Regions from separate parts of the Sphingobium rhizovicinum genome, predicted to be linked through region 1. Evidence: predicted binding sites of a transcription regulator. Region 1 holds the regulator's gene; each other region holds the start of a gene.
What was found. Region 1 encodes LexA, which represses DNA repair genes until DNA is damaged. Its sites were predicted from a motif close to GTTCCNCNCTTGTTCT; they were not measured.
Positions count from the first base shown of each region.

Region 2: ACFOKF_RS11560 (ImuA family protein) is a predicted target of LexA. The motif match lies at 4,791-4,806, and genes of this name have one in related genera.
Region 3: ACFOKF_RS07710 (ATP-dependent helicase) is a predicted target of LexA. The motif match lies at 4,661-4,676, and genes of this name have one in related genera.
Region 4: uvrA (excinuclease ABC subunit UvrA) is a predicted target of LexA. The motif match lies at 2,902-2,917, and genes of this name have one in related genera.

Region 1 is NZ_JBHRVU010000004.1:1,973,682-1,980,890, forward strand. It holds gene ACFOKF_RS10810 (hypothetical protein) at 1-2,147, shown strand, start outside; gene lexA (transcriptional repressor LexA) at 2,244-2,930, shown strand; gene ACFOKF_RS10820 (ComEC/Rec2 family competence protein) at 2,927-4,987, opposite strand; gene gltX (glutamate--tRNA ligase) at 5,100-6,542, shown strand; gene ACFOKF_RS10830 (citrate synthase) at 6,563-7,209, shown strand, end outside.
Region 2 is NZ_JBHRVU010000004.1:2,139,723-2,146,931, reverse strand. It holds gene ACFOKF_RS11585 (aldo/keto reductase) at 1-796, shown strand, start outside; gene ACFOKF_RS11580 (UxaA family hydrolase) at 793-1,995, shown strand; gene ACFOKF_RS11575 (SDR family oxidoreductase) at 1,992-2,723, shown strand; partial or broken gene ACFOKF_RS11570 (L-rhamnose mutarotase) at 2,723-3,066, shown strand; gene ACFOKF_RS11565 (DUF5597 domain-containing protein) at 3,078-4,685, shown strand; gene ACFOKF_RS11560 (ImuA family protein) at 4,826-5,563, shown strand; gene ACFOKF_RS11555 (Y-family DNA polymerase) at 5,553-7,016, shown strand; gene ACFOKF_RS11550 (error-prone DNA polymerase) at 7,013-7,209, shown strand, end outside.
Region 3 is NZ_JBHRVU010000004.1:1,292,900-1,300,108, forward strand. It holds gene aroA (3-phosphoshikimate 1-carboxyvinyltransferase) at 1-756, opposite strand, end outside; gene ACFOKF_RS07690 (TIGR02300 family protein) at 902-1,240, shown strand; tRNA gene ACFOKF_RS07695 (tRNA-Ala) at 1,329-1,404, shown strand; tRNA gene ACFOKF_RS07700 (tRNA-Ala) at 1,522-1,597, shown strand; gene ACFOKF_RS07705 (GNAT family N-acetyltransferase) at 1,823-2,320, opposite strand; gene ACFOKF_RS07710 (ATP-dependent helicase) at 2,317-4,593, opposite strand; gene ACFOKF_RS07715 (GFA family protein) at 4,696-5,094, shown strand; gene ACFOKF_RS07720 (Fe-S oxidoreductase) at 5,218-5,628, shown strand; gene ACFOKF_RS07725 (Rrf2 family transcriptional regulator) at 5,588-6,064, opposite strand; gene ACFOKF_RS07730 (globin domain-containing protein) at 6,175-6,621, shown strand; gene rsmD (16S rRNA (guanine(966)-N(2))-methyltransferase RsmD) at 6,642-7,181, opposite strand; gene ACFOKF_RS07740 (pseudouridine synthase) at 7,178-7,209, opposite strand, start outside.
Region 4 is NZ_JBHRVU010000005.1:188,601-195,809, reverse strand. It holds gene ACFOKF_RS19745 (beta strand repeat-containing protein) at 1-2,502, opposite strand, end outside; gene uvrA (excinuclease ABC subunit UvrA) at 2,923-5,844, shown strand; gene ACFOKF_RS19735 (hypothetical protein) at 5,915-6,055, shown strand; gene ACFOKF_RS19730 (hypothetical protein) at 6,118-6,546, opposite strand; gene ACFOKF_RS19725 (hypothetical protein) at 6,986-7,209, opposite strand, start outside.

The DNA of each region.
Region 1 (7,209 bases):
CCGCGCGCGCGCATTCCACCACCGAACTGGCCGAAAGCGCCGAGCGCGCCGGCATGGCGCTGGTCGAGCGGATGGAAACGCTGATCGGCTCCATTCCCGAACTGGAGGAACGCGCCGGCCGCATGAGCGCGCGGATCATGGACGATGGCCATGCGCTTGCCGAACGCATCGACATGCTGGAGGCCCGACTGCACGCGCTGACCGAAGTGTCGGACGAGGCGCGCACCCGCACGCTGGCTGCCACCAAAAGCCTGTCGAGCCAGCTCACCCAGTTGCAGGAAAACACCCGCGCCGCGACGCAGGAAGTCACCGGCCTGGCCGACATTGCTTCCAGTCGGATCGATGCGACCGCGCAAAGCGCCCGTCAGGCGATGGATCGCAGCCGCCAGGATATGGAGGCGCATGCCGTCGCGCTGACCACCACGATCGAAGCGGCGCAGGCCGGCGTCGCCAGCACCAGCGATCAGGTGCGCGCGTCGCTGGCGGACGATCTTGACGCCATCGGCGGCGCCCTGCGCGCCCGGATCGACAGCATCCTTCATTCTGCGCGGGACAGCTTCGCCACCACCGATCAGGGATTGTCCCGCCGGGCCGAAGCGCTCGAAACGCTGCTGTCCGGCGCGCAAAAGGGCATTGATGCGACCAGCCAGCAGGCGATCGCCGCCCTGTCGCGCGATATGGAAGTGATCGACAGCGATTTGCGCCGCCGGCTGGAGGCCGCGCTGGAACGGGCGCAGGAAAATCTTGCCATCACCAGCGGCGGGCTTTCGACGCAGGCCGATTCGCTCGACGCGCTGATCGCCCGGTCGCGCCAAAGCCTGGACGCCATTGGCGGCGAAACGGTCGCCAGCCTCAGCGACATGATCGGCGATATTGAAAGCCGCCTGCATCAGCTCGACACGATGGTCGAAGGGCAGCGCAGCCTGATGTCCGGCCTGCACGCGGGTCTGCATGATACGATTGCGTCCACCGAAGGCCGGTTCGCCGCGCTGGAGGACAATGCGCTGGCCCGCAGCGAACGGCTGACCGCCGCGCTGGCCCGCATGACCGAGGAGACGCAGCGCATCGACAATGCGCTCACGGCCGGCGGCCTGACCGCCGAGAAGCTGATCGGCGCCGCCGAAACGCTGATGGTTGCGCTCGATTCCAGCGTGCGCGAACTGGATGAAACCTATCCCGGCGCACTGACCCGGTTCGACAATCGCATGGCGCAAAGCCGCGCCCTTCTGGGCAGCACGACGCCCGAAATGGAGCGGCTGGAGGCGATTTCCGAAGCGCTGGTCGGCCGCGCCGAGGAGGCCGAATCGCTGCTGCGCGGCCAGGGCAGCCGTTTGACTGAATGGCTGGAAAGCACGCAGGGCGGCCTTACCGCCAATCGCGAACTCGTCGATCGCCTGCGCACGGCGCTGGATGCCGCCGATCAGGATGCGCGCCGCATCACCGAAGGCGCAGGGCCGCTGCTGGTCACGGCTCTACTGCGCGTCAAGGACACGGCCGATCAGGCGGCGGAACGCGCGCGACAGGCGCTGGGCCGCGCCATTCCGGAGGCCGCGCAACAGCTGGCCGAGGCGAGCGATGCTGCGCTGGAAGGCGTGATCGGCGAAAAGGTGACGGCGCAGATCGAGCAGGTCGCCCGTGTCGCCGAAGAAGCGGTCAAGGCCGCGCATCAGGCGTCAGAACGACTGACCCGCCAATTGCTGACCATCGCCGACACCAGCGCCAATGTAGAACAGCGCATCGTCGAGGCGCAGCAGGCGTCCGAAGATCGAGACCGCGACCATTTCGCCCGCCGATCCGCCTTGCTGATCGAATCGCTCAACAGCACCGCGATCGACGTGGCGAAGATCCTGTCCAACGATGTGACCGATTCGGCCTGGTCGGCCTATCTGAAGGGCGATCGGGGTGTGTTCACCCGGCGCGCAGTCAAGTTGCTGGATGCCGGAGAATCGCGCGAAATCGCATTGCATTATGACAATGACGCCGACTTCCGCGACCATGTGAACCGCTACATCCACGATTTCGAGGCGATGTTGCGGATCATCCTGTCTGCACGGGACGGCAATGCGCTGGGCGTGGCCATCCTCTCGTCCGACATGGGCAAGCTCTATGTCGCGCTGGCCCAGGCGATCGAACGGTTGCGGCAATAAGGTCGGATGGCGGGCCGCAGATAGGCCCGCAAACGCTTGACTAACCCCGATGTGTTTCCTATGCGTTCCTCATACGTTCCACGGAGGACCGCAGCGATGTTGACGCCCAAGCAGCAGGAATTGCTGAGCTTCATTCAGACCCGACTGGAAGAGGGCGGCGTCTCGCCCTCGTTCGAGGAAATGAAGGATGCGCTCGATCTGCGCTCCAAATCGGGCATCCATCGCCTGATCAACGCGCTGGAGGAACGCGGCTTCATTCGCCGCCTGCCTAACCGCGCCCGCGCGCTCGAAGTGCTCAAGCTGCCCGACGCCATGCATCGCGTGCCTGCGCCGGTCGTTGCGCTTCAGCCGAAGGTCGCGCCGCCGGTTCAGCCGCCCATGCTGCCGACCGCCGCCAATGACGTCATTGAAATCCCCCTGCATGGCCGCATCGCGGCGGGCGTGCCGATCGAGGCGATGGAGGGGCACGCCATGCTCTCCGTGCCCGCAGCTTTGCTGGGCGCCGGCGATCATTATGCGCTGGAAGTGTCAGGCGATTCGATGATGGAAGCCGGCATTCTTGACGGCGACTTCGCTCTCATTCAGCGCACCGAGACCGCGCGCGAAGGCCAGATCGTCGTCGCGCTGATCGACGAGGCGGAAGCGACGCTCAAATATTTCCGCCGTGAAGGCGCGAAGGTCCGGCTCGATCCGGCCAATGCGGCCTATGAACCGCAAATCTATGATCCCCGCCAGGTCCGCATTCAGGGCAAGCTCGCCGGCCTGCTGCGCCGCTATAATTAAGGCGTTCGAAACCGGCGGCGCGCAATCCAGGGATGCGCGTCGCCCGGCCTGAAGACGGTGTGAACTTCGCCCGTTTCGAGCGTGATGGACAGGCCGCCGGTGCGCGACAGCAGCCGGCGGTCGATCTTCATCCAGCGCGGCCGACACCAGCGCGGCAACCCGCGGTCGCTGACTACAATATCGGCCGCTGCGCAATCGCGCGCAAAGTCGCGCCGCGCAATCAGCGCATCGCTGCGCGTGAACAGCAATCGCCAGATCCGCTCCGCTTGGTCTTTCACCCGCACGGCGCACAGATCGGTTGAACAGCGCGCGTCGGGCAGGTCGGCAATCGCCGTCAATTCCCCGTCATAGCCCGCGCTTTCCGACAGGACATCGCGCACATAGTCGCCCGCCCGATCGCGCAATATGGCCATGCCCCTATCGGTGCGCACCGCCACATGTCGCCCGTCACCGGTAATCAGCAGGTCTGGCGGCGATGCAAAAAACGTCATCGCCACGCCCGTCACCACTGGCGCCAGCCCCAGCCATCGCACCCGCGTCCGCCACAACAGGCACCAGAGCAACCCCGCCATCGCGACGCCGAACAGACCCATGCCCATCGTCGGCGCGAGCAGCGTCGCCATCGGACTGGCCGACACGCCATGGGCAAGTCCCAGCAGCAGGTTAAGCGTCTGCTCCGTCAGCCACCAGCAGGGCGCGCCCAGCCCGATCACATCCAGCAGCAACGCCAATGCCTCCAGCGGCATGATGATGAAGGTCGTCAGCGGGATCGCAATCAGATTGGCGAATGCACCCAGCAATCCCGCCTTATGAAAATGGAACAGCGCAATCGGCATCAGCACCAGTTCCACGGCGATGCCGGTCGCCAGCATGACCGCCAGCATCCGGCCCGCCTTGCGAATCGCACTTTCATCGCGCGCCACCGCAAAGGCGCGAAAGCGGGGATGCTCGGCCAGCGCGACCAGCGCCGTCACGGCGGCAAAGCTCATTTGGAAACTCGGCCCGGCGAGCGCTTCGGGCCAGAACAGCAGCACGATCAGCGCGCCGGTCGCCACCAGTCGCAGCGTCACCGCATCCCGCCCCATCGCCAGACCGCCCAGCACCAGCAGCGCGGCGACGCAGGAGCGCACCGTGGGCACCTCCGCCCCGGTCAGCAAGGTATAGCCAATTCCGGCGAGCGCGCCGCCGGTGGCGGCGATCAGCATCAGCGGCCAGTCCAGCGCCGCCCGCGCGCTGAGCGCCATCACCCGCATCAACAGGAAGATGACCGCACCGATCAACGCCGTGACATGCAACCCGCTGATGGACAGCAGATGCGCCAGCCCGCTGCGCCGCATCGCCTCCGCATCGCTTTCTGGGATCGCCCCCTGATCGCCGGTCGCCAGCGCGGCGGCGATCCCCTCGGCCGGGCCATCGACCCGATCCACAATATGCCCGAACAGGCGCGCGCGCAGAGATGGTCCGGCGGACGAAGGGCGCAGCATCTCGACCGGCTTCAGCGCCTTGCCGGTCGCGCCAATCCCCTGAAAATAGGCGCGCGCGGCAAAATCATAGCCGCCCGGCACACTGGGCGGCGCGGGCGGCATCAACCGCACCCGGAACCGGATGCGAGCGCCCTGCCCCAATCCCTTCGGCACATCGGCGTCGGCAATATTCACCCGCACCATTGCCGGCAGCATCGGCGCTTCGACCGGCCGCAGCATCACACGCACCATTTTCTGCGCCGGCACCGGCCGCACGCCGACAACATCCCCGGTCAATCGCACGAACATCGCCCGCGCCAGCGGCGGCTGCCCCATCAGGGTGGCCTTGCCCCACACCAGCATGCAACCAAAACAAAGCAATATTGCGCCAGCGACAATCATATGGCGCAACCGCCCGCCAACGGGCAGCATCGCCCCCATGCAGGCTAGGCCAAGCGCCACGCAGCAAAAGGCCAGCCAGGCCATGGCGTGCGGCAGCACAAACCATCCGGCAATGCCGCCGCCCAGCGCAACCGGCGCCCATAGCCCGACCTGTTCCCGCTCCCGTTCCAGCCAGCTTTCAACTGTTTCCATCCCCGTCTGGAACAACAGCGCCCCCCTTGCTCCAAGGGAGGTTTGTCGTGGCTCAAAAGCCGTGCTAGGGGGCGGCGCATCCATGGGTCAGCAAAGGCGAATGTCAGAGAATATGACGGCAAGTGCAACGGGAATGAACAAGCAGGTGGTGACCCGTTTCGCCCCGTCCCCCACGGGGTTCCTCCACATTGGCGGCGCTCGCACAGCGCTCTTCAACTGGCTCTACGCCCGCCACCATGGCGGCAAGTTCCTGCTCCGCGTCGAGGATACCGATCGCGCCCGCTCCACCGAGGAAGCCGTGGCCGCGATCTTCGACGGCCTGGAATGGCTGGGTCTGGGCGGCGACGAGCCGGCCGTCTTCCAGTTCGAACGCACCCCGCGCCACGCGGAAGTCGCCAACCAGCTTCTGGAGGCTGGTCACGCTTATCGCTGCTATGCGACGCCCGAAGAACTGGCCGAATTGCGGGAACAGCAGCGCGCCGCCAAGCAGCCGATGCGCTATGACGGCCGCTGGCGCGACCGTTCGCCGGCAGAAGCGCCCGAAGGCGCGCCCTTTGTCATCCGCATCAAGGCGCCGCAGACAGGCGAAACCGTGATCGAGGATGCGGTGCAGGGCCGCGTGGTCGTGCAGAATGCGGAACTGGACGACATGATCCTGCTCCGGTCCGACGGCACGCCCACCTATATGCTAGCGGTTGTGGTTGACGATCATGACATGGGCGTCACCCATGTCATCCGCGGCGATGATCATCTCAACAACGCCTTCCGTCAGCTTAGCATCATAAAAGCCATGGGCTGGGAAGAACCCACCTATGCGCATATCCCGCTGATCCACGGATCGGACGGCGCGAAATTGTCCAAGCGGCATGGCGCGCTGGGCGTGGACGCCTATCGCGACGACATGGGGATGCTGCCCGAAGCGGTGCTGAACTATCTGCTGCGTCTGGGCTGGGGTCATGGCGATGAGGAGTTCATCCCGCTCGATCGCGCGATCGAACTGTTCGACATCAGCGGCGTGGGCCGCTCCCCGTCCCGTTTCGATATCAAGAAGCTGGAAAATCTGAACGGCCATTATCTGCGCGAAGCCGACGACTCGCGACTGGCCGAACTGGTCGCGCCGCGCATCGCGCAGCGGCTTGGAAAGGTTTTTCCTGAAAACGGACTTGGCATTTTGACACAGGCGATGGCGTCGCTGAAGCCGCGCGCCAAAACCCTTAACGAAATTGCCGAAGGCGCCGAATTTTTGTTCAAAAATTGCCCGCTCGATTTTGACGAGAAGGCATCCGCTCTGCTAGACGATTCCGCGCGCGCGCTGCTGATCAAGACAGCCGACGTTCTCCAGCCCGTCCAGTCCTGGACGGTTGAAGCGATCGAAGACGTTATACGCCGCGTGGCAGAGGATGCGGGCCTGGGCCTTGGCAAGGTGGCGCAACCGCTGCGTGCGGCGCTCACCGGCCGAACGACCTCGCCGGGCATTTTTGACGTCCTCTTCCTGCTTGGGAAAGAGGCGAGCTTGGAACGACTGACCGCTGCAGGGCACGCAACGGCCGGTTGATGGCATACAAGGAGAAAAACATGTCGGATAACAAAGCCAGTTTGACCGTTGGGGGAGAGGCGAAAGACTACGCCATCATGGATGGTACGGTCGGTCCCCAGGTCATCGACGTTCGAAAGCTCTACGCCAACACCGGCATGTTCACCTACGATCCGGGTTTCACCTCGACCGCCAGCTGTGAATCGGGCCTCACCTATATCGATGGCGACGCCGGCGTGCTGCTGCATCGCGGCTATCCGATCGGCCAGTTGGCCGAACAGTCCAGCTTCATGGAAGTCTGCTACCTGCTGCTGAACGGCGAACTGCCTTCGAAGAGCGAACTGGCGGACTTCACCAACACCATTACCCGCCACACCATGATCCACGAACAGCTGACGGCGTTCTTCCGCGGCTTCCGTCGTGACGCGCACCCGATGGCGATCATGGTCGGCGTGGTCGGCGCGCTGTCGGCCTTCTATCACGATTCGACCGACATTAACGATCCCGAACAGCGCCGCATCGCCAGCCACCGCCTGATCGCCAAGATGCCGACGATCGCCGCGATGGCGCACAAATATTCGGTGGGTCAGCCCTTCGTCTATCCGCGCAACGACCTGTCCTACACCGCCAACTTCCTGCGCATGACCTTCTCGGTCCCGGCGGAAGACTATATTCCCGATCCGGTGAT
Region 2 (7,209 bases), 170 kb from region 1:
GCGCGATATGGGCGCGATCGGCGCGATCGGCATCGGTGTGAATGAAGTCGCGGTCTGTGACGAACTGCTGGACCATATCGAACTGGATATGATCCTGCTGGCGGGGCGTTACACGCTGCTCGACCGAAGCGGTGAAAAGCTGCTGGCGCGCTGTGCGGAACTGGGCGTGCAGGTGATTGTGGGCGGCCCCTATAATAGCGGCATATTGGCCCGCGACCTGCAAGGCCCGCTGCATTTCGATTATGGCGCGGCCAGCGCGGAAATCGTTGCGAAGGCGCAGCGCCTGTCCGACGTTTGTGCGCAACATGGCGCGGCATTGCCTGCCGCCGCGCTGCAATTTTCGCTGCGTCACCCGGCCGTTGTCAGCATCATTCCGGGGCTGGTCGGTGTCGATCAGGTGGCCGACACGATGGCGCGTCTGGCCATGGCGCTGCCCGAACCGCTTTGGCCGGCACTCGACGCGGCCCTTATCAGGAAAGATCCTTCCATGCTTCAGGATGATGCGCGGCTGATCCTGCTGCATCCTAACGATAATGTGCTCATCTGCGTCCGCGCGATCGAGGCGGGGGATATATTGCCGGCCTCTGGCGGCACCATCCCGGCGCGCGAGGGCATCGCCATCGGCCACAAGGTCGCCCGCACGGCCCTGCGCGCCGGGGACAAGATCATCAAATATGGCGCGCCGATCGGGTCGATGACCGCAGACGCCGCCACTGGCGACTGGGTCCATATGCACAATATGAAGAGCGACTATATCAGCAGCCATACCCGCACCGCGCTGGAGCCGGAGGCATGATCCGCGCCTGGCAGAGACAGGATGGGCGCAAGGGCATCCGCAATGTCGTGGCGGTCGCCTATCTGGTGGAGTGCGCGCATCATGTCGCGCGGCGGATCGTGGACAAGGCGGACGATCCCGATGTCCAGTTGATCGGCTTTCCCGGCTGCTATCCCAACGCTTATGCCGCCAAGGTGATGGAGGCGATCGCCACCCATCCCAATGTCGGCGGGCTGGTGATCGTGTCGCTGGGTTGCGAGAGCTTCAACCGGGAACGGCTGCTGGCCGTGGCGCGGGCGAGCGGGCGGGCGGCCGAATTGCTGGTGATCCAGGAGGTGGGCGGCACGGCGGCGACGATCGCGGCGGGGCTGGAGGCAGTGGAGCGCGTGCGCGCCGCCATCGCCGATGTGCCGCGCGTCGATATGGGCGTGGAGGAACTGGTCGTTGGCACCATTTGCGGCGGGTCGGACGGAACCAGCGGCATCACTGCAAACCCGGCGGTGGGGCGCGCTTTCGACCGGCTGGTGGCCGATGGCGCAGCTTGCATCTTTGAAGAGACGGGCGAACTGGTCGGCTGCGAGACGATCATGGCCGATCGCGCCCGCACGCCCGAACTGGCGGTCGCGATCGAGGAATGCGTGCAGAAGGCCGAGCGCTATTACACGATTATGGGCTTTGGCAGTTTCGCGCCGGGCAATGCGGAAGGCGGGCTGACGACGCAGGAGGAAAAGTCGATGGGAGCTTATTCCAAGTCCGGCTCCTCGACGATCGACGGCATATTGAAGCCGGGCGACGTGCCGCCGACAGGTGGCCTCTATCTGCTCGACGTCGTGCCCGATGGCGAGCCGCGTTTCGGCTTCCCCAACATCTCCGACAATGCCGAGATCGTCGAACTGATCGCCTGCGGCGCGCATCTGACTTTGTTCACCACCGGGCGTGGATCGGTGGTGGGATCGGCCATTTCGCCGGTCATCAAGATTTGCGCCAATCCCGACACTGGCCGTCGCCTCGCCGCCGACATGGACGTCAATGCCGGCCGCATCCTGGAAGGCGAAGCGACGCTGGAACAGGTCGGCACGGAGATATACGACAGGGTGCTCGCCGTCGCGGCGGGTGAACGCAGCATTTCAGAATCCCTTGGCCATCAGGAGTTTATTTTGACCTATAAGGCTTTCGATCCCATCGGCCCCGAATGTCTCCCCACGAGTGTTCGCGCATGAGCGGGCGTCTGGCAGGCAAGGTCGCGCTGATCACGGCGGCGGCGCGGGGCATCGGCCGGGCAAGCGCGCAGCGTTTCGTGGCGGAGGGCGCGCGGGTGATCGCGACCGACCGCGATTTCGATGCGCTCGAAGGGCTGGACGGCTGCGAACTGCGCGCGCTCGACGCGACCGATGGCGCGGCGGTGCGGGCGCTGGCGGCGGAGGTCGGCCCGATCGACATTCTCGCCAATATCGCGGGCGTGGTGCATGCCGGCAGCATACTCGAATGCTCGCAGGAGGATTGGGACTTCGCCCTCTCGCTCAACATGACCGCCATGTATCACACTATCCGCGCCTTCCTGCCCGCCATGGTGGAAAAGGGCGCGGGATCGATCGTCAACATGTCCTCCATCGCCAGTTCGGTGAAGGGCATCCCCAATCGCTTCGCTTATGGCGCGAGCAAGGCGGGCGTCATCGGCCTGACCAAGGCGGTGGCCGCCGATTTCGTGGGGCAGGGTGTGCGGTGCAACTGCATCTGCCCCGGCACGATCGACACCCCTTCGCTGCAACAGCGGTTGCACGATACCGGCGATTACGCAGCGGCGCAGGCCGCCTTCGTCGCGCGCCAGCCCATGGGGCGGCTCGGCCGGGCGGAGGAGATTGCCAATCTCGTCCTCTATCTCGCCAGTGACGAGGCCGCCTTCACCACCGGCGCGGTCCATGTGATCGACGGCGGCTGGGTCAATTGATGCGGCATGTTCTGCTGATCGATCTGGCCGACGATGCGGAGGCCATCGCCCATTATGAGGCGTGGCACGCATCGGGCGCGCTGCCCCGGCGATCGGCGCCAGCATCCGCAATGCCGATGTGACGGCGATGGAAATCTATCGCAGTGGCAACCGGCTGGTCATGCTGATGGAAACCGGTCCCGCTTTCGACCCGGCGGCCAAGGCAGCGGCGGATGCGGCCGATCCGGCGGTGCAGGTGTGGGAGGCGCAGATGGACGGTGTCCAGCGCCCGCTGCCCTGGGCCGTGCCCGGTGCCAAATGGACCGAAACGACCCGCATCTTCTCCCTCGACGAACAGCCCTGAAAGGCCCTTTCATGACCCTTGCCCGGCTCCTGCTCGCCGCTACCCTTTTGACCGCCACGCCCGTTCTGGCGCAAAGTGACGTCCCCCATCTGGAAACCAAGGCAGGCCGCCATGCCCTGATCGTGGACGGCGCGCCCTTCCTGATGCTGGGCGGACAGGTCAACAACAGCAGCAACTATGCCGCCCCGCTGGAAAAGGTGTGGGCGACGCTCGACCGGATCGGCGCCAACACGGTCGAAGTGCCGATCGCCTGGGAGCAACTGGAGCCGAAGGAAGGGACGTTCGACTATAGCTTCGTCCAGACCCTGCTCGAAGAAGCGCGCAAGCATGACAAGCGCATCGTGCTGCTATGGTTCGGCGCATGGAAGAATACGGGGCTGGCCTACACCCCCGACTGGGTGAAGCTGGACAATCGCCGCTTCCCGCGCATGAAGACGAAGGACGGCAAGGATCATGGCGTCCTGTCCCCCCATGGCGCGGCCACGCTGGAGGCGGACAAGCGCGCTTTCCTGAAGCTGATGAGCTATGTGCGCGATCATGACGCCCAGAATACGGTCATCATGGTGCAGCCGGAAAATGAGGTCGGCAGCTACAAGAACCCGCGCGACTATGCCCCGGCCGCGCAGAAGCTGTTCGACGGCCCGGTGCCTGCCGCGTTGACGAAGGCGTTGAAGAAGCCGGGCGGCACATGGGCCGGCGTCTTCGGCGATCAGGCCGATCGCGCGTTCAACACATGGTATACCGCCCGTTATATCGAGGCGCTGGCGGCAGAGGGCAAGGCAATCAAGCCGCTGCCCATGTATGTGAACGCATCGCTGGGCGATCCCTTCGCCAAGCCCGATCCGATGGCGCTGTCCAGCGGCGGGCCGCAGGGCGACGTTATCGACATCTGGAAGGCGGCGGCCCCCTCCATCGATATTGCCGCGCCCGACATTTATGATCGCGCCAGCCGCAACGTCTTCAAGCATCTCGATCTCTACACACGGCCGGACAATGCGCTGATGGTGCCGGAAATCGGCAATGCCCGCGAATATGCCCGCTATTTCTGGGCAACGCTGGGGCGCGGGGCGATCGGCTTTTCGCCCTTTGGCATGGATGACACCGATTATTTTAACTATCCGCTGGGCGCCAAGAGCTTCGATGATGCGACGCTCCATGCCTTCGGCCAGAAATATCGCATCCTGGCCGCTGCGCCATGGGCCAAGATCGCCTTCGACCATCCGGTCTGGGGCGCGGCCAAGCCGGATGACGGCACCCCGCTCAGCACGACGATGGGCGAGTGGACGATCACGGCCAGCTTTGGCCAGTGGCAGTTCGGCCAGCGCGAATGGTTCCCCAAGGCGGACCTGCCCGCCTGGGCGACCGAGTCGACTGGCGGCATGGTGGTGGCACAATTGTCCGCCAATGAATTCCTTTTCACCGGCGACCATGTCCGCGTGGAATTCGCGCCCAAGGAAGGCAGCGCGTCGGGCGGCATGATCGTCAAGGTGGAGGAAGGCCATTTCGACAAGGGCCAATGGGTGATGGACCGCATCTGGAATGGCGACCAGACCGATTATGGCCTGAACCTGATCGACAAGCCGGTCTGGATCAAGGTGACGATGGGCCGCTATCGCTGAATATCATCTGATCCATCTTTCAATTTTCTATCCAATGCAGGGGGCGGTCCGGGGCAATCGGGCTGCCCCTTTTGCTGTGCAGGCGGTAGACATAGGAATAATTAAAGAACATAAAGAGAACAAATTGAGCGAATCGAGATATGGCAGGCAATATTTCCCTTTGGGGCGGCCGTTCGGTGGGGCGGGACACGCCACTGGCCCAAGCGTCGATGCCGGCGCTGGCGAAGGGACAATTGCATGAAATCCATGCGCAGGGCGCGGACTGGGCGGCGGCGCTGGCCTTCGCGCTGACCATGGGGGAAAAGACGCGGCACGGAGCGATCTTCGCGCTGCGCACGCCGCGCCGCCATCGTCTGCCCATGGTCTTTTCCGGGGACGGGCTGGCGTTGCTGGGCATCCGGCCCGACCGGCTGACGATCATCGAGGCGGGTAATGAGAAGGACATGCTGCGCGCCGGGCTGGAGGCGGCCCGTTGCGCCGGGGTGGCGGCGGTGCTGATGGAAAGCGAGGGTCGCTTTGCCGATTATGACCTGACCGCCAGTCGCCGGCTGGTGCTGGCGGCGGAAGCCTCGCGCGCCTGCGTGCTGCTGCTGCGCGGCGACGCGGAACCCCGGTCGAGCGGGGCGCAGACTCGCTGGTCGATCCGCAGCGCGCCTTCGGAAGCGTGGGAGGCGGAGGCGCCCGGCTGGCCGGCGATCGACGCCGAACTGCTCCGCTATCGGGGCGGTCCCGCCGGGGGACGCTGGCGGCTGATGTGGGACGAGGATGATGGACGATTTCGGGATTCAGCCCGGCCCCAGACGCTGTCTGGCGCTGTGGTTCCCCTTTCTCGCCTGCGAACGGGCGCAGATGGGGATGCCCGGCGACATGTCGCCTGAACCTCTCTCGCCTGAAACTGCGCCTGAACCCTTTGCTCTCGTGGCGCGGGTCGGCAATGCGTTGCGGTTGGCGGCGGTCGATCGGTTGGCGCTGGCGCAGGGGCTGGCGGTGGGCATGACGATGGCCGATGCACGGGCGCGTTGCCCGGCGCTGGTCACTTTGCCGGCCGATCCCGCCGCCGATGCGCGCGCACTGGACCGGCTGCTGGAGGGGATGCGCCGCTTCACCCCCATGGTCGCGCTCGATCCGCCCGACGGGCTGGTGCTGGACATCAGCGGCTGCGCGCATCTGTTCGGCGGAGAGGCTGCGCTGGCCGATGCGGCGCGGCGGCAGGCGGGTTTTGTCAGCCATATCGGCTTTGGTCCCAACGCCATGGCGGCGCGCGCCTTGGCGCGGCATGGCGGCAGTGGCGAAGATGTGGCGATGCTCCCCGTCGCGGCGCTCGATCTGGACGATGGCGCGCTGGCGGCATTGCGGCGGGCGGGGCTGCGCACGATCGGCGATCTGGCGCGCCGGCCGATGGGGATGATCGCTGCGCGCTTCGGTGAGCAGGCCGTCACGCGGTTGCGGCAGATATTGGGCGAAGCGCCCAGCCCGATCGCCCCGCGTCGCCCGCAGGCGCCGATCCGCGCCGACGCCCGCTTTCCCGAACCGATCGGCCGCACCGACGATGTGATGGAGGTGATCGAACATCTGCTGGCGCAGGCCGCGCGGCAGATGGAGGCACGCCATCTGGGCGGGCGGCGCTTCGTCGTCCAACTGGTGCGCAGCGATGGCGCGCGGCAGGGGCTGAGGATCGAGACGGGTCAACCGGTGCGCGATCCCGCTGCCGTGTTGCGCCTGTTGCGCGAACGGATTGACACGATGGCCGATCCGCTCGATCCCGGTTTCGGCTTCGATTCCGTGCATCTGACCGTGCCCTGGACCGAGGCGCTGGTCGAACGCCAGCCGACATTGGAGGGCGAAGCGCAGGCGCGGGGAGAAGCGGACGTCATCGCCCTGATCGACCGGCTGGGCATCCGGCTCGGTCCCGATCGGGTGCGGCGGCTGGATCCGTGCGACCGGCATCTGCCCGAGGGGACGCAAAGGCTGGTCCCGGCGGCGCGGGCCTCAACCGCCGATTGGCCCGCCGATCCTGATCGTCCGCCCCGGCCGTTATTGCTGTTCGATCCGCCGCAAAGCGTCGATGTGATCGCCGGCGTGCCCGATGGCCCGCCGCAGCGCTTTCGTTGGCGCGGCGCGCTGCATGAGGTGCGGCTGGCCGAGGGGCCGGAGCGGATCGCAGCCGAATGGTGGCGACGGCGCGAAGGGCATCAGCCCGGCGGCGCAGGGCGGACGCGCGACTATTACCGGATCGAGGATGGAGACGGCCGCCGTTACTGGATGTTCCGCCACGGCCTGTTCGGGCAGGAAGCGGATATCCACTGGTATCTGCATGGCCTGTTCGCATGAACGCGCCGCCCTTTGCCGAAATCGTCGCCGCGACCAATTTCAGCTTTCTGCGCGGGGCATCGCATCCGCGCGACATGGTGGTTCAGGCGGCGCATCTGGGCATGACCGGCCTTGGCGTCGCCGATCGCAACAGCGTGGCGGGCGTGGTGCGCGCGCATCAGGCGATGAAGGATCTGGGCGCTTTGGCCGGGGG
Region 3 (7,209 bases), 680 kb from region 1:
GAAGGCGGCGGAGGAGGGGTCGCCCGGCACGACGATGTTCTGCGGCTTCAGTTCCGCTTCGCCGACCAGCGTGATGATGCGGGCGCCGTCCGCCTGGGTTTCGACGCGCAGGTCCGCGCCAAAACCTTTGAGCATGCGTTCGCTATGGTCGCGGGTCGGGATCGGCTCGACGACGCGGGTGATGCCGGGGGTATTGAGGCCGGCAAGCAGGATCGCCGATTTCACCTGCGCCGATGCGACCGGCAGCGTGTAATCGAGCGGGACGGCGGGGCAGGCCCCCTTCATCGTCAGTGGCAGGCGATCCCCCGGGCTGGTGGTGAAGCTGGCGCCGATGCGCGCGAGAGGTTCGGTCACGCGCGCCATCGGTCGCTTGCTCAAGGATGCGTCGCCCACGAAGGTCGCGGTCAGATCATGGCTGGCCAGCAGGCCCATCAGTAGGCGGGTGGACGTGCCGCTATTGCCCATGTCGAGCGCCGTTTCAGGCTGAAGCAATCCGCCCACGCCCACGCCATGGATATGCCAGACGCCGTCTTCGTCGCGGGTGATGGTCGCGCCCATCGCCCGCATGGCGGCGGCGGTGGCCAGCACATCCTCGCCCTCCAGCAGTCCTTCGACCCGGCTTTCGCCGATGGCCAGCGCCGAGAGCATCAGCGACCGGTGGGAAATGCTCTTGTCGCCCGGCACGGTGACGCTGCCGGACAGGGGCGGCGCGGCGGTGAAGGTCTTGGGGGTGGGCTGATCGCTATGATGGGTCACGCAGTATCCGTTGTCATGGAACCGAAAAAATGCGAGCGGCTTTTGACAGCGCCGCCCCGCTATGGCAAGGCGCGCGACGTTTCGCGGGCAACTCCGTTGCGCCGCGTGATTTCTGTTTGAGCATCGAAGAAGGAACAGGCCGGACATGGTGAAGGCTGAATGGGGCACGAAGCGGACCTGCCCGAAATGCGCGACTCGCTTCTACGATCTGGGCAAGGACGATCCGGTTGTCTGCATCAACTGCAACACCGCCTGGGAACCGGAGCCGGTGCTGAAGTCGAAGCAGCCGCTGCCTTATGAGGAAGCTGCGCCCAAGAAGGTGATCGAAACCGCCGATGGCGAGCTGGAAACGGCTGACGACGATCTGGACATCGATCTGGACGTTGATGACGACGGCGATTCGCCGGACAATGACGTCGATCTGGGCGGCGATGACGACCTGGGCGTCGACGCCGGCGGCGACGATAACGACGACGACAATTAATTGAAATTTGTGCTTGCCAACGGGGTCGCCTGACCCTAGAGGCAGCGACCTCCGAAGCGCCGGACCCAAGCGGCGCTTCACTGGTTACGGGGCCTTAGCTCAGCTGGGAGAGCGCCTGCATGGCATGCAGGAGGTCAGCGGTTCGATCCCGCTAGGCTCCACCAGTTTCGCCTTTGGCGAAACGCCCGAGCAGCGATGCTGCAAGGATGATAGACATTAGACCGACGGCATTGCCGGACATGGTCCAGTCCATTTGGGCGCGGCATCAGGCTGCAAACGATGGGGCCTTAGCTCAGCTGGGAGAGCGCCTGCATGGCATGCAGGAGGTCAGCGGTTCGATCCCGCTAGGCTCCACCAATTTTTTGGATAGAGAAAATGTCCGGGGGACATTTTCCCGAAAAATTCCCGAGCGCAAGCGAGGGTACAAACATCTCCCCACATTCTATCCCATCAGGCCAGCGGTAGCTTGCGCGCGCACGCACTATTCATAAATCCGTTCGCCCTGAGCCTGTCGAAGGGCTGTCTTTCGACGCTGGCAAGAAAGAGCAGGGCTTCGACAGGCTCAGCCTGAACGGCGGAGGGCTACGCCACTCCTGCCTGGACCCGTCGCTCCATCAGGCAGGCTTCCTCGCCATAGGAGGCGATTCGGCCGGGCAGGCGCGTGAAGCCCTGTCTTGCCCAGAAACTGTCCGCGCCGGCCACCGCCATCAGCATCATGCGTGCATAGCCCGCCGCCTGCGCCTGCGCGATTGCCGCCGTAGTTCCGCTGGCCCCCGCGCCGCTGCCGCGCGCATCGGGGAGCAGCGCCAGATCATGGAGATAATATATGTCCGCTGACGAAGGAATCGCGCCCAGCAGGCTGCCCAATGCCGGCGGCGCATCGCTGCGCCAGGGATGGGCGATCAGATAGCCGAGCAGGCTTCCGTCGCGCTCCAGCACCTTGCACCCGTCGGGATACAGCGCCAGCCGTTCGGCATAGACCGCCATATCCTCCGTATAGGCGCCATGCACCGCGTCGGAGATCGCCTTGACCGCCGGCAGGTCGGCCCGTCGCATCGGCCGCCAGACCGGATCGCTCATGCCAGCGACACGAAACTGTCCATCACCCGCTTACGCCCGGCCGTCTCGAAATCGATCTCCAGCTTGTTGCCTTCAATCTCCGCAACGCTGCCATAGCCGAATTTCTGATGGAACACGCGCTGGCCCACGCTCATGTCGCTGCGCCCCTTATTACCCAGCGACACGGCCGACGCGCGCGCCTCTACGATTCGCACCGGCTCACGGCTGAACTGGCCCGACGATTGCGCCCGCTGCCAGCCCGGTCCGCGCCCCGATCCGCGCGCGACATTGGCGAAGGGATCGTCCCGTTCCGACCAGTTGGCGCGCCAGAGCGATGCGCCGCCCGACATGCTGCTTTCCTCCTCCACATGTTCGGGCGGCAATTCACCGACGAATCGGGAAGGAATGCTGCTGGTCCACTGGCCATAGATGCGGCGGTTGGCGGCGTGGAGGATGGTGCAGCGCTTGCGCGCGCGGGTGATCGCCACATAAGCGAGCCGCCGTTCCTCCTCCAGGCTGTTCTGCCCGCCTTCGTCCAGCGCGCGTTGCGAAGGGAAGACACCTTCTTCCCAGCCCACGAGGAAGGTCGTGTCGAACTCCAGCCCCTTGGCGGCGTGGATGGTCATGATCGTGACCTTGCGCTCATCCGCCTGCGCCTCATTATCCATGACCAGCGACACATGTTCCAGGAACGCGCCCAGCGTTTCATATTCTTCCATGGCGCGGGCCAGTTCGGACAGGTTTTCCAGCCGGCCGGCGCTTTCCGTGGTGCGTTCGGCCTGCAACATCGCGGTATAGCCGCTTTCGTCCAATATCTGCCGGGCCAGCTCCGCATGGGGCAGTTGCGCCGCCCGGTCGCGCCAGCGCGCCAGGTCGCCGATGAACGCGCCCAGCGACCGGCGCGCCTGTGGCGTCAGTTCGTCAGTGTCCAGGATGCGCGCCGCTGCGAGCGCCAGCGGAATGCCCTCCGCCCGCGCCAGCCGATGCAGCTTCTCCACCGCCTTGTCGCCCAGGCCGCGCTTGGGGACGTTGACGATCCGTTCGAACGCCAGATCATCGGCCGGCTGGTTAACGAGGCGCAGATAGGCCAGCGCATCGCGGATTTCGGCCCGTTCATAGAAACGGAAGCCGCCGACGATGCGATAGGGCAGGCCGATCTGGATGAAGCGATCTTCGAACTCGCGGGTCTGGTGCTGGGCGCGGACCAAGATCGCGACTTCGTCCAGCGATCCGCCGCTACGCTCGATCGCTTCGATTTCCTCGCCGACGCGCCGGGCTTCCTCTGGTCCGTCCCACACGCCTACGACCTTCACCTTCTCGCCAACGTCAATGTCGGTCCAAAGGGTCTTGCCAAGCCGATTGCCATTTTCTGCGATCACGCCGGACGCCGCGCCCAATATATGGGGGGTGGAACGATAATTCTGCTCCAGCCGGATGATCGTCGCGCCGGGGAAATCCTTTTCAAAACGCAGGATATTGGCCACCTCAGCGCCGCGCCAGCTATAGATGGACTGGTCGTCATCGCCCACGCAGCAGATATTCTTGCGCGTCTGGGCCAGCAGTCGCAGCCAGAGATACTGGCTGGAGTTGGTGTCCTGATATTCGTCCACCATGATGTAGCGGAATTTCTGCTGATATTGCTCCAGCACGTCGCGATGCTTTTTCAGGATCGTCAGCACATGCAGCAGCAGATCGCCGAAATCGCAGGCGTTCACCTCGCGCAGGCGCGCCTGATAGGCGGCATAGAGCTTCTGCCCCTTGCCATGGGCATAGCCTTCGCTCTCGCCCGCGCCGACATCTTCGGGCGTCCAGCCTTTATTCTTCCACTGGTCGATCAGCCCGCCCAGTTGGCGCGCCGGCCAGCGCTTTTCATCGATCCCCTCGGCCTGAATCAGCTGCTTCATCAGGCGCAACTGGTCGTCGGTGTCGAGGATGGTGAAATTGGATTGCAGCCCCACCAGTTCGGCATGGCGGCGCAGCATCTTTGCGGCGATCGCGTGGAAGGTGCCGAGCCAGGGCATGCCCTCCACCGCGTCGCCGATCATGCTGCCGACGCGCGCACGCATTTCCCGCGCCGCCTTGTTGGTGAAGGTGACGGCCAGGATTTCTGACGGCCAGGCGCGGCGCGTGCCGATCAGATGGGCGAGCCGCGCGGTCAGCGCCGCCGTCTTGCCCGTACCCGCGCCGGCCAGCACCAGCACCGGCCCTTCGGTGGTCAGCACGGCCTCCCGCTGCGGTTCGTTCAGGCCCTTGAGATAGGGCGGATCATTGGGGGAGGGCGCTGGCAGGGTCATCGGGATCAACTAGGGACAGGGGGAAGGATGGGCAAGGGCGGCCCCTTGCGGCGACCGGCTTTCTATGAGAACAAAAGGCGAATCATGCAAGGGAGATGAGCGATGCTGACAGGCAAATGCCAATGCGGGGCGATCCGTTACGAAGCCGACGGCGACCCGGCCTATAGCGCGCTCTGCCATTGCGCTGATTGCCGGGCGAGCGCTGGCGCGCCGATGGTCGGCTGGGCGCTGTTCCCGGAAGACAAGGTGACGATCAGCGGCGAACCCGTCCGTTATCAGTCATCAGAAAACGCCACGCGCCATTTCTGCGGCACTTGCGGGACGGGACTGTTCTACACCAATCCGGTCATCTTCCCCGGCGCGATCGACATTCAGACCGCGACGCTGGACGATCCCGCCGCCCTGCCGCCGCAGGCCCAGATTCAGATGGCCGAAGCGATGCCATGGATGCCGCATATGCAGGATATTCCCGGCTTCGAACGCTATCCTGAAGGGCCGTGACGCGCGGCCCGGCGCGGATGCGGCACATTCGGTCGCCAGCGTAAGGAACGACGGGATGGCGCTTCCGGTTTTCTCTTCTGCCTGAGTGGGCAAACGGGGCGAGAACATAGGAAGGAAATCCCGATGAAGACGTTCATGCTGGCAGGCGCGGCCTTGCTGAGTTTCACCACCATGACGGGCGCGGCAATGGCGCGGCAGACGCCCGCGCCCAGCAGCCTGCCACCCGGTGATGCGATGACGTCGCCGCCGCCGGCCGATGCGCCGCCTGCTGCGGCTGATCCGGCGACTGCTGCCGATCCCAATGCCGGCCAGCCGACGGGCGCAGTGCCGGCCGATACCGGCATGACGCCCGCGCCCGCCGATGTGCCCAAGGATCCGAGCGCGCCGGTCGGTTCGTCCGCCAATCCGGTGACGGTGGGCGGCAACATGACCCCGCCGCCGACCGAAGCGAAAGACTATCCGCGCTGTTCGCGCACGGTGCAGGACAGTTGCATCAATCCCGGTGAGGCAGGGAAGGCGCGCAAGCCGCGTTAATCTTTTGCGGCGGCGCGGGCAGGGCGGCGATCAGCGCCGCCAGTCCGCGCCGGTCGCGCGCGGCATCGGCTAGGCTGTAACGGTCCAGCACCGCCAGAAACGCATGGGTCGCCTCCGCCAATATGCCAGACAGGCCGCATGCCGGGCGGATCGCGCAGGACGGGCAATCCGCCATCCTCATATCCGGCTCGCTATGGCGCACCACCGCGCCGATGCTAATTTCCTGCGGGGGCCGCGCGAGCGTGAAGCCGCCGCCGCGGCCGCGCTGGGTGGCGATGAAGCCGCCCTGACCCAGATGATGCACCACTTTCATCAGATGATTGCGCGACAGGCCATAGCCGTCGGCAATCTCCGGGATCGTCGCGCGCGCCGCTGGCGTCGCCGCCAGATGGATCAGCACGCGCAGCGCATAATCGGTGTGGCGGGTCAGTTGCATGGCATCATCCGATAGTGCCGTGGCGCGCAGCTTTCAAACATATATCCTGTTTACATCTTAAAAGATGTAAATTAAATACACCTTATCGACTCCGCAGAAAGGTTCATCAGGTGTCCACTTCCCTGTCTCAACAGACTATCGCCATCGTGAAATCGACCGGCCCGGCCCTGCGCCAGCATGGGGTGGCCATCACCACCGCCATGTATCGGCGGCTGTTCGAAGATGCAGAGGTGAAGGCTATGTTCGATGCCGCCGCACAGGAAAGCGGCGAGCAGCCCAAGAGGCTGGCGGCAGCGATCCTTGGCTATGCCGAAAATATCGACAAGCTCGAAGCGCTGGGCGGCGCGGTCGCCCGCATGGTCGCGCGCCATGTCGATACCGGCGTGAAGCCGGACCATTATCCCAAGGTCGCCGCCGCCCTGCTGCCCGCGATCCGCGAAGTGCTGGGCGAAGACATAGCGACAGATGATGTGCTGGCCGCCTGGGCGGAAGCCTATCAGTTCCTCGCCAATCTGCTCATCGCGGAAGAGGCAAAGGCATATGCGGCCGCTGCCTGACCAGCATCAGCGCCGCCGGTTCAGTCCTCCGCGCGCAGCAATGTGATCCGCGCCTTGCCGACATCGCGCACGGCGTCGACGGCGAAGCCCTTGACCGCCACATCCTCGCGCCGGTCGGTTTCGATGCTGACCCAGGTTGCGCTGCTGGTCCATCCCAGTCGCGCCAGCTTGTCCAGCGCCACCTGACCCGCGCCGGTATCATAGGGCGGGTCCATGAAGATGAGGTCGAGCGGCTTTGGCGCCGGCCCCAGCGCCATAACGCTGCTGGCGCGAATGTCGGGGCGGATGCCCAGCCGGTCGCCATTGGCGCGGATCGCGTCCAGCGCCGGCTTGTCCTGCTCCACGAACAGACAGGTCGCCGCGCCGCGCGACAATGCCTCGAAACCCAGCGCGCCCGATCCGGCGAAGAAATCGCCGATCGCCAGCCCCTCGAACGATCCGATCCGGCTGGTCAGCATCGAAAACAGCGTCTCGCGCGTGCGGTCGCCGGTGGGGCGGGTGGCGTCACCCTTGGGCGCGGTCAGCGGGCGGCCGCGCCATTGGCCCGAAATGATCCTCATGCCTTTGCGCCTTTCAGGCTGGCGCGGA
Region 4 (7,209 bases), on a different contig from region 1:
GACCGAGGAGAATATCTGGTCATTCCCCTCGCCATCCAGTTCAACGACATTGTCGCCAACCTGATCGACAAAATAGATATCGTCACCGAGGCCGCCGGTCAGTATGTCATTGCCCGATCCGCCATCCAGCCGGTCATTGCCCGCGCCGCCGCGCAGATCGTCATTGCCGCCCCCGCCCGACAGCGTGTCATTGCCCTTACCGCCGAACAGCATGTCGGCAAACGATCCGCCATTCACCGCCCGCGCGGCCGTCGAACTGTTGAAGAGGAAAGACGCCGCCGTCAGCTGCTGCGGCAGGATATTCTGGATGCGGATCGCCTCCGTCCCATTGCCGATGAAGAAGCTGATCAACGTATCGGTGCCATCCTGGCTGATGCGATCGGCAAAGGTCGACAGATCGGCGATCCCCAAGGTGGACAGATCAATCCGGTCCACACCCAGCGTGAAGTCGGTAATCACATCCTGCCCAAAACCGCGCTCGTCATAGGCGAAGACATCCGCCCCCGCCCCGCCGGTCAGCGCATCTCCGCCGCTGCCCCCGATCAGCCGGTCATTGCCCGCGCCCCCGCGCAGATCATCATTGCCCCCGCCGCCCGACAGCGTGTCATTGCCCTTGCCGCCGAACAGCATGTCGGCAAATGACCCGCCATTCACCGCCCGCGCGGCCGTCGTATCGTTAAAGAGGAAAGACGCCGCCGTCAGCTGCTGCGGCAGGATATTCTGGATGCGGATCGCCTCCGTCCCATTGCCGATGAAGAAGCTGATCAACGTATCGGTGCCATCCTGGCTGATGCGATCGGCAAAGGTCGACAGATCGGCGATCCCCAAGGTGGACAGATCAATCCGGTCCACACCCAGCGTGAAGTCGGTAATCACATCCTGCCCAAAACCGCGCTCGTCATAGGCGAAGACATCCGCCCCCGCCCCGCCGGTCAGCGCATCTCCGCCGCTGCCGCCGACCAGCCGGTCATTGCCCGCGCCGCCGCGCAGATCATCATTGCCGCCCCCGCCCGACAGCGTGTCATTGCCCTTGCCGCCGAACAGCATGTCGGCAAATGACCCGCCATTCACCGTTCGCGCCGTCGTCGTATCGTTAAAAATGAAGGACGCCGCCGTCAGCTGCTGCGGCAGGATATTCTGGATGCGGATCGCCTCCGTCCCATTGCCGATGAAGAAGCTGATCAACGTATCGGTGCCATCCTGGCTGATGCGATCGGCAAAGGTCGACAGATCGGCGATCCCCAAGGTGGACAGATCAATCCGGTCCACACCCAGCGTGAAGTCGGTAATCACATCCTGCCCAAAACCGCGCTCGTCATAGGCGAAGACATCCGCCCCCGCCCCGCCGGTCAGCGCATCTCCGCCGCTGCCGCCGACCAGCCGGTCATTGCCCGCGCCGCCGCGCAGATCATCATTGCCGCCCCCGCCCGACAGCGTGTCATTGCCCTTGCCGCCGAACAGCATGTCGGCAAATGACCCGCCATTCACCGTTCGCGCCGTCGTCGTATCGTTAAAAATGAAGGACGCCGCCGTCAGCTGCTGCGGCAGGATATTCTGGATCCGGATCGTCTCGGCCCCATTGCCGATGAAGAAGCTGATCAGCGTATCCGTGCCGTCCTGACTGATGCGATCGGAAAAGGTCGCCAGATCGGCAATACCCAGCGCAGACAGGTCGATTCGGTCCACACCCAGAGTGAAATCCGTAATCACATCCGCGCCAAACCCGCGCGCCGCATATGCGAACTGGTCCGCGCCCGCGCCGCCGGTCAGCGTGTCATTGCCGTTGCCGCCTTCCATCCGGTCGTCGCCGGCCAGGCCATTGATCACATCATTGCCGTTCAGTCCGTAAATATCGTCCGCTCCGGCTGTACCGTTCAGCGTATCGGCGCCGTTGGTGCCGGTGACTGTCTCAGCATAGCCAAAGCCTGCCACATGAAATACCGTCCCGCTGGTGTTGGTGACATAGGCTTCATCCGGCGCACCGGGAATGAAGGCGATGCCCGCCAGTCCGCCAATGCCGGACGGCAATGCAATGGTGCCCAGCAATGTGCCCGTGGGCGACACGCGCAGCACGCTGCTTTCATCGCTGCTCACCAGGATCAGGTCGCCAGTGGCGGGGTCCACATCAATATCGCCAAAGTTGATCGTAAAGCCATCACCATCCACGGCGAAGCTGTTGAGCACCGCGCCCGTGCTTGCGTCGATTTCCGCAACCGTGCTTTTTTGCGTTGCCGGCACGCGATCCTGCACCAGAAAAAAGCTGCCCCGCGCCGCATGATAGGCGCCTCCCACGACATGGCTGCTGCCAAAGGCCGTGGTCAGGCTGGCGATCACGGCGCCGGTCTGGCTGTTGACTGCCCGAATTTCCGCGACGCCCGTTTCGCCGTTGATCAACAGGGTACTGCCCGCAGCGACCGCCGTACCGCTCAGGGTCAGCGCAACATCGGCAAAATCAATATCGAAATCATTGGCGGCTTCGCCCGGATTGTCAAAGCTGCCCAACGCTGACCCATCGACAGAAAAACGTCGGACAATGCTGTCCATGGAGCCATAGACAAGTACCTCGCCGAGCAGAGAATCATAGCCGATACCAACAGCTGCGCCACCGGTATTGAATTGTGACAATATCCGTAACATTCCGATTCTCCATCAACGAAATTATTTCGAATCGCGAACCCCATCATTTATGTTTACTAAAACCGTCCATCGCGAATGCGCAACAGCATCGCAAGAACATAAAATCAATTTTCGACGATTGGCGAACCATTTTCCGTAATCTCCGCTATCATTATAATTACAGCAATATTGGGCAATGTTGCGCCGCCCCTCTCTCATCATTTTCGGCCACCACATTGCTGATGCCCGGACCTATTTACGGCCCGCCTCTTGCTCCGCACCTTCCGAACAAATAAAGAACGATTCATGAGTCTGACCCATATCTCCGTACGCGGCGCGCGTGAACATAATCTCAAGGGCGTGGACGTCGATCTGCCCCGCGACAGCCTGGTCGTCATCACCGGCCTGTCCGGTTCGGGCAAAAGCTCGCTCGCCTTCGACACCATCTATGCCGAAGGACAGCGCCGCTATGTGGAGTCCCTCTCCGCCTATGCGCGCCAGTTTCTGGAGATGATGCAGAAGCCGGACGTTGAGCATATTGAGGGCCTCAGCCCCGCCATCTCCATCGAACAGAAGACCACCAGCCGCAACCCGCGCTCCACCGTCGCCACGGTCACGGAAATCTACGATTATATGCGCCTGCTCTGGGCGCGCGTCGGCATCCCCTATTCGCCCGCCACCGGCCTGCCCATCAGCGCCCAGACCGTCAGCCAGATGGTCGATCGCGTCGCCACCCTGCCCGAAGGCACCCGTTTCTACCTGCTCGCCCCCGTGGTGCGCGGCCGCAAGGGCGAATATCGCAAGGAACTCGCGGAGTGGCAGAAGGCGGGCTACACCCGCGTCCGCATCGACGGCGAAATGATGCTGATCGAGGATGCCCCCGCCCTCGACAAGAAATATAAGCATGACATCGAAGTCGTGGTCGACCGCCTGGCCGTGGACGCCGACATGGCCACCCGTCTCGCCGACAGTTTCGAACAGGCGCTGAAACTCGCCGACGGCCTCGCCTATGTCGACCTGGCCGACGGCGTCGTCCCCGGCCGCGAAGATGAAGTGCAATCCACCGACAAGAAGATGAAGGGCGCGGGCATCCCCCTCAACCGCATCGTCTTCAGCGAGAAATTCGCCTGCCCCGTCAGCAGCTTCACCATTCCCGACATCGAACCGCGGCTCTTCTCCTTCAACGCCCCCTTGGGCGCCTGCCCCGCCTGCGACGGCCTTGGCGAACGGCAGGAGTTCGACCCCGATCTCGTCGTCCCCAACGAAGCCCTCTCGATCAAGAAGGGCGCCGTCGTCCCCTGGGCCAAGTCCAACCCGCCCAGCCCCTATTATATGCAGGTGCTCGGCTCCCTCGCCAGGGAGTTCGGCTTCTCCCTCGACACCCCGTGGACCGACCTCCCCGGCGAAGTGAAGCTCATCATCCTTCACGGCACCGGCGGCAAGCCCGTCACCCTGCGCTTCCAGGACGGCAAGAAAAGCTACGAGGTCAAGAAAGCCTTTGAGGGCGTCATCGGCAACCTCAACCGCCGCCTCCTGCAAACCGACAGCGCCTGGATGCGCGAGGAACTGGCCAAGTATCAGACCGCCATGCCGTGCGAAACCTGCAACGGCGCGCGCCTGAAACCCGAAGCGCTCGCGGTCAAGATCGCGGGCGAGGACATTTCCGTCTCCACCCGCCGCTCGGTGGTGGACGCGCTCGCCTTCTTCACCGCCCTGCCCGATCACCTGAACGACCAGCAGAGCCAGATCGCCAGGGCCATCCTCAAGGAAATCGTGGAACGCCTCGGCTTCCTCAACAATGTCGGCCTCGATTACCTCAACCTCGACCGCACCAGCGGCACCCTGTCGGGCGGCGAAAGCCAGCGCATCCGCCTCGCGTCGCAAATCGGCAGCGGCCTCTCCGGCGTCCTCTACGTCCTAGACGAACCCTCGATCGGCCTGCACCAGCGCGACAATGACCGGCTGCTCGTCACCCTCAAGCGCCTGCGCGACCTCGGCAACAGCGTCATCGTCGTCGAGCATGACGAGGATGCGATCCGCGCCGCCGACTATATTGTCGACATGGGGCCGGGCGCCGGCGTCCATGGCGGCGCCATCGTCGCGCAGGGCACGCTGCCCGAATTGCTCAAGAACAAGGACAGCCTCACCGCCGATTATCTGAACGGCACCCGTCGCATCGACGTGCCGGCCAAGCGCCGCAAGGGATCGGGCAAGAAGCTCACCGTCCACAATGCCCGCGCCAACAATCTGACCGGCGTCACCGCGTCGATCCCGCTCGGCACCTTCACCTGCATCACCGGCGTCAGCGGATCGGGCAAATCCAGCTTCACCATAGACACGCTCTATGCGGCATCGGCGCGCGCCCTGAATGGAGCCAGAATTGTCGCCGGCCCGCATGACAAGGTGACGGGCCTGGAACATTGCGACAAGGTGATCGACATCGACCAGTCGCCCATCGGCCGCACCCCGCGCTCCAACCCGGCCACCTATACCGGGGCCTTCACCAATATCCGCGACTGGTTCGCCGGCCTCCCCGAAGCGCAGGCGCGCGGCTACAAGCCGGGCCGCTTCAGCTTCAACGTCAAGGGCGGCCGCTGCGAAGCCTGCCAGGGCGACGGCGTGCTCAAGATCGAGATGCACTTCCTCCCCGACGTCTACGTCACCTGCGACGTCTGCCACGGCGCGCGCTATAATCGCGAAACGCTGGAGGTGAAGTTCAAGGGGCGCTCGATCGCCGACGTCCTCGACATGACGGTCGAGGATGCGGTCGAATTCTTCAAGGCCGTGCCGCCGATCCGCGACAAGATGGCCATGCTCGCCGAAGTCGGCCTTGGCTATATCAAGGTCGGCCAACAGGCCACGACCCTGTCCGGCGGCGAAGCCCAGCGCGTCAAACTCGCCAAGGAATTGTCGCGCCGCGCCACCGGCAACACGCTGTATATTTTGGACGAACCCACCACCGGCCTGCATTTCGAGGACGTCCGCAAACTACTCGAAGTCCTCCACGCGCTGGTCGACCAGGGCAACAGCGTGGTCGTGATCGAACATAATCTGGATGTCATCAAGACCGCCGATTACATAATCGATCTCGGTCCCGAGGGTGGGGTAAAAGGGGGTGAAATCGTCGCTACCGGCACCCCCGAGCAGGTCGTCAAGGAACCGCGCAGTTTCACCGGCCATTACCTCGCCCCCCTTTTGGCCCAGCCGAAGACCGAGGCCGCAGAATGACTGGATCTCGACATTTGATCGCGCCGAGACCGTCCGGGGGACGGTCGAACGCGATCAACCGGAAGGCGGCGTGAGCCGAAGGCGACCGCAGGTCAACGGCGGCGAGGTTGTGGCGGAAGGAACGCCAGAGAAGGTAGTGAAGGAGACGCGCAGCTTTACCGAGCGGTATCTTGCGCCGTTGCTGGGGCTGGAGGCTTTGGCGGCGGAGTGATTGGACTTTTAGCGATGCAGGTAGACCAGCGTGGGATAACCTGCATCCCAGTTGCCATTATTTCATTCGAGATCGGCATCCAAGCAACCACAGCCACTTTGCGGTTTGAAAGCGCAAACATATTGGCTGGTAACTTTCAAACCAATCCTAGATTCGGCCTTTACGCGTATTGAATAATATTCTGCACCATCCATGGATTTAACTATATCATTTATCGGCCCATCTAGTTGATCACCAAATTTCCAGCGCTCACTCGGACTAACATTGTGCCCACGCCAAACTTTGTTCGCCACGCCCTCAGAAAATTTCATTTTATCAATAGATTTAAAATTAAAAAACTCTGCATTTTCGGGATTAAGCAGATCCATTTTGATGATGCCTCGGCACTCTCTCTCCGTCGCCGACATACCGCCACAAGAGGTAACAAGGGCCAGAGAAGCAAATAATACCCGAGGCTGCCATCGACTGATGAGCTGTTTGGAATAACGCATTGCTGTTGATACCCCTTCGAATAGACAGTAGCGCGACCAGTTATCTAGCAGCAACCCTAATTCAGACTGCGAGAATAAGGTAATTTCTCAGCTTGAATTTTGCCATTTGCGCTGTCGCGCTTGGCCATCGGTTGCGATATGCTGCACGGGAGCAAGGAGGCAGCAATGACGAAGTATCCACCGCAAACCTGTCGAAATTGCGGCTCAGCAAGCTGGATATGGTCTCGCAAAAATTATATAGAAGGAAAGCGCAGGATCATTGTGCAGCACCCCGGTTATTGCGGCTCACATGATCCAATCAAAAGGGCAAGCCGTACAGAGCGACTACAAGCCCAACAACCCTACACGGATTGCTCCGCATGGCTCCCGATGAAACGCGACAATACCTAACGGCCGATGTAGGGCGATGCCCAGCCCGGCAGGCTCAGTGATTGCCAACCTACTCTTCCCGCCTCACAATCCGCACCCGCCCAGCACGCATCGCCACCCGCACCTTCTCCAGAAGCGCGCCCGGTATCTTCCCATAATAAGGCGACCCATCTCCGCCCCGTACAGGCCGCACATCCGGCCCCGGCCAGACAAAGCGATTGACCTCGCCCGCCACGATCCAGCAGCGCGCATCGTCCAGTCCCAGATGCCGCTTCACTGCCATCGGCATTTCCA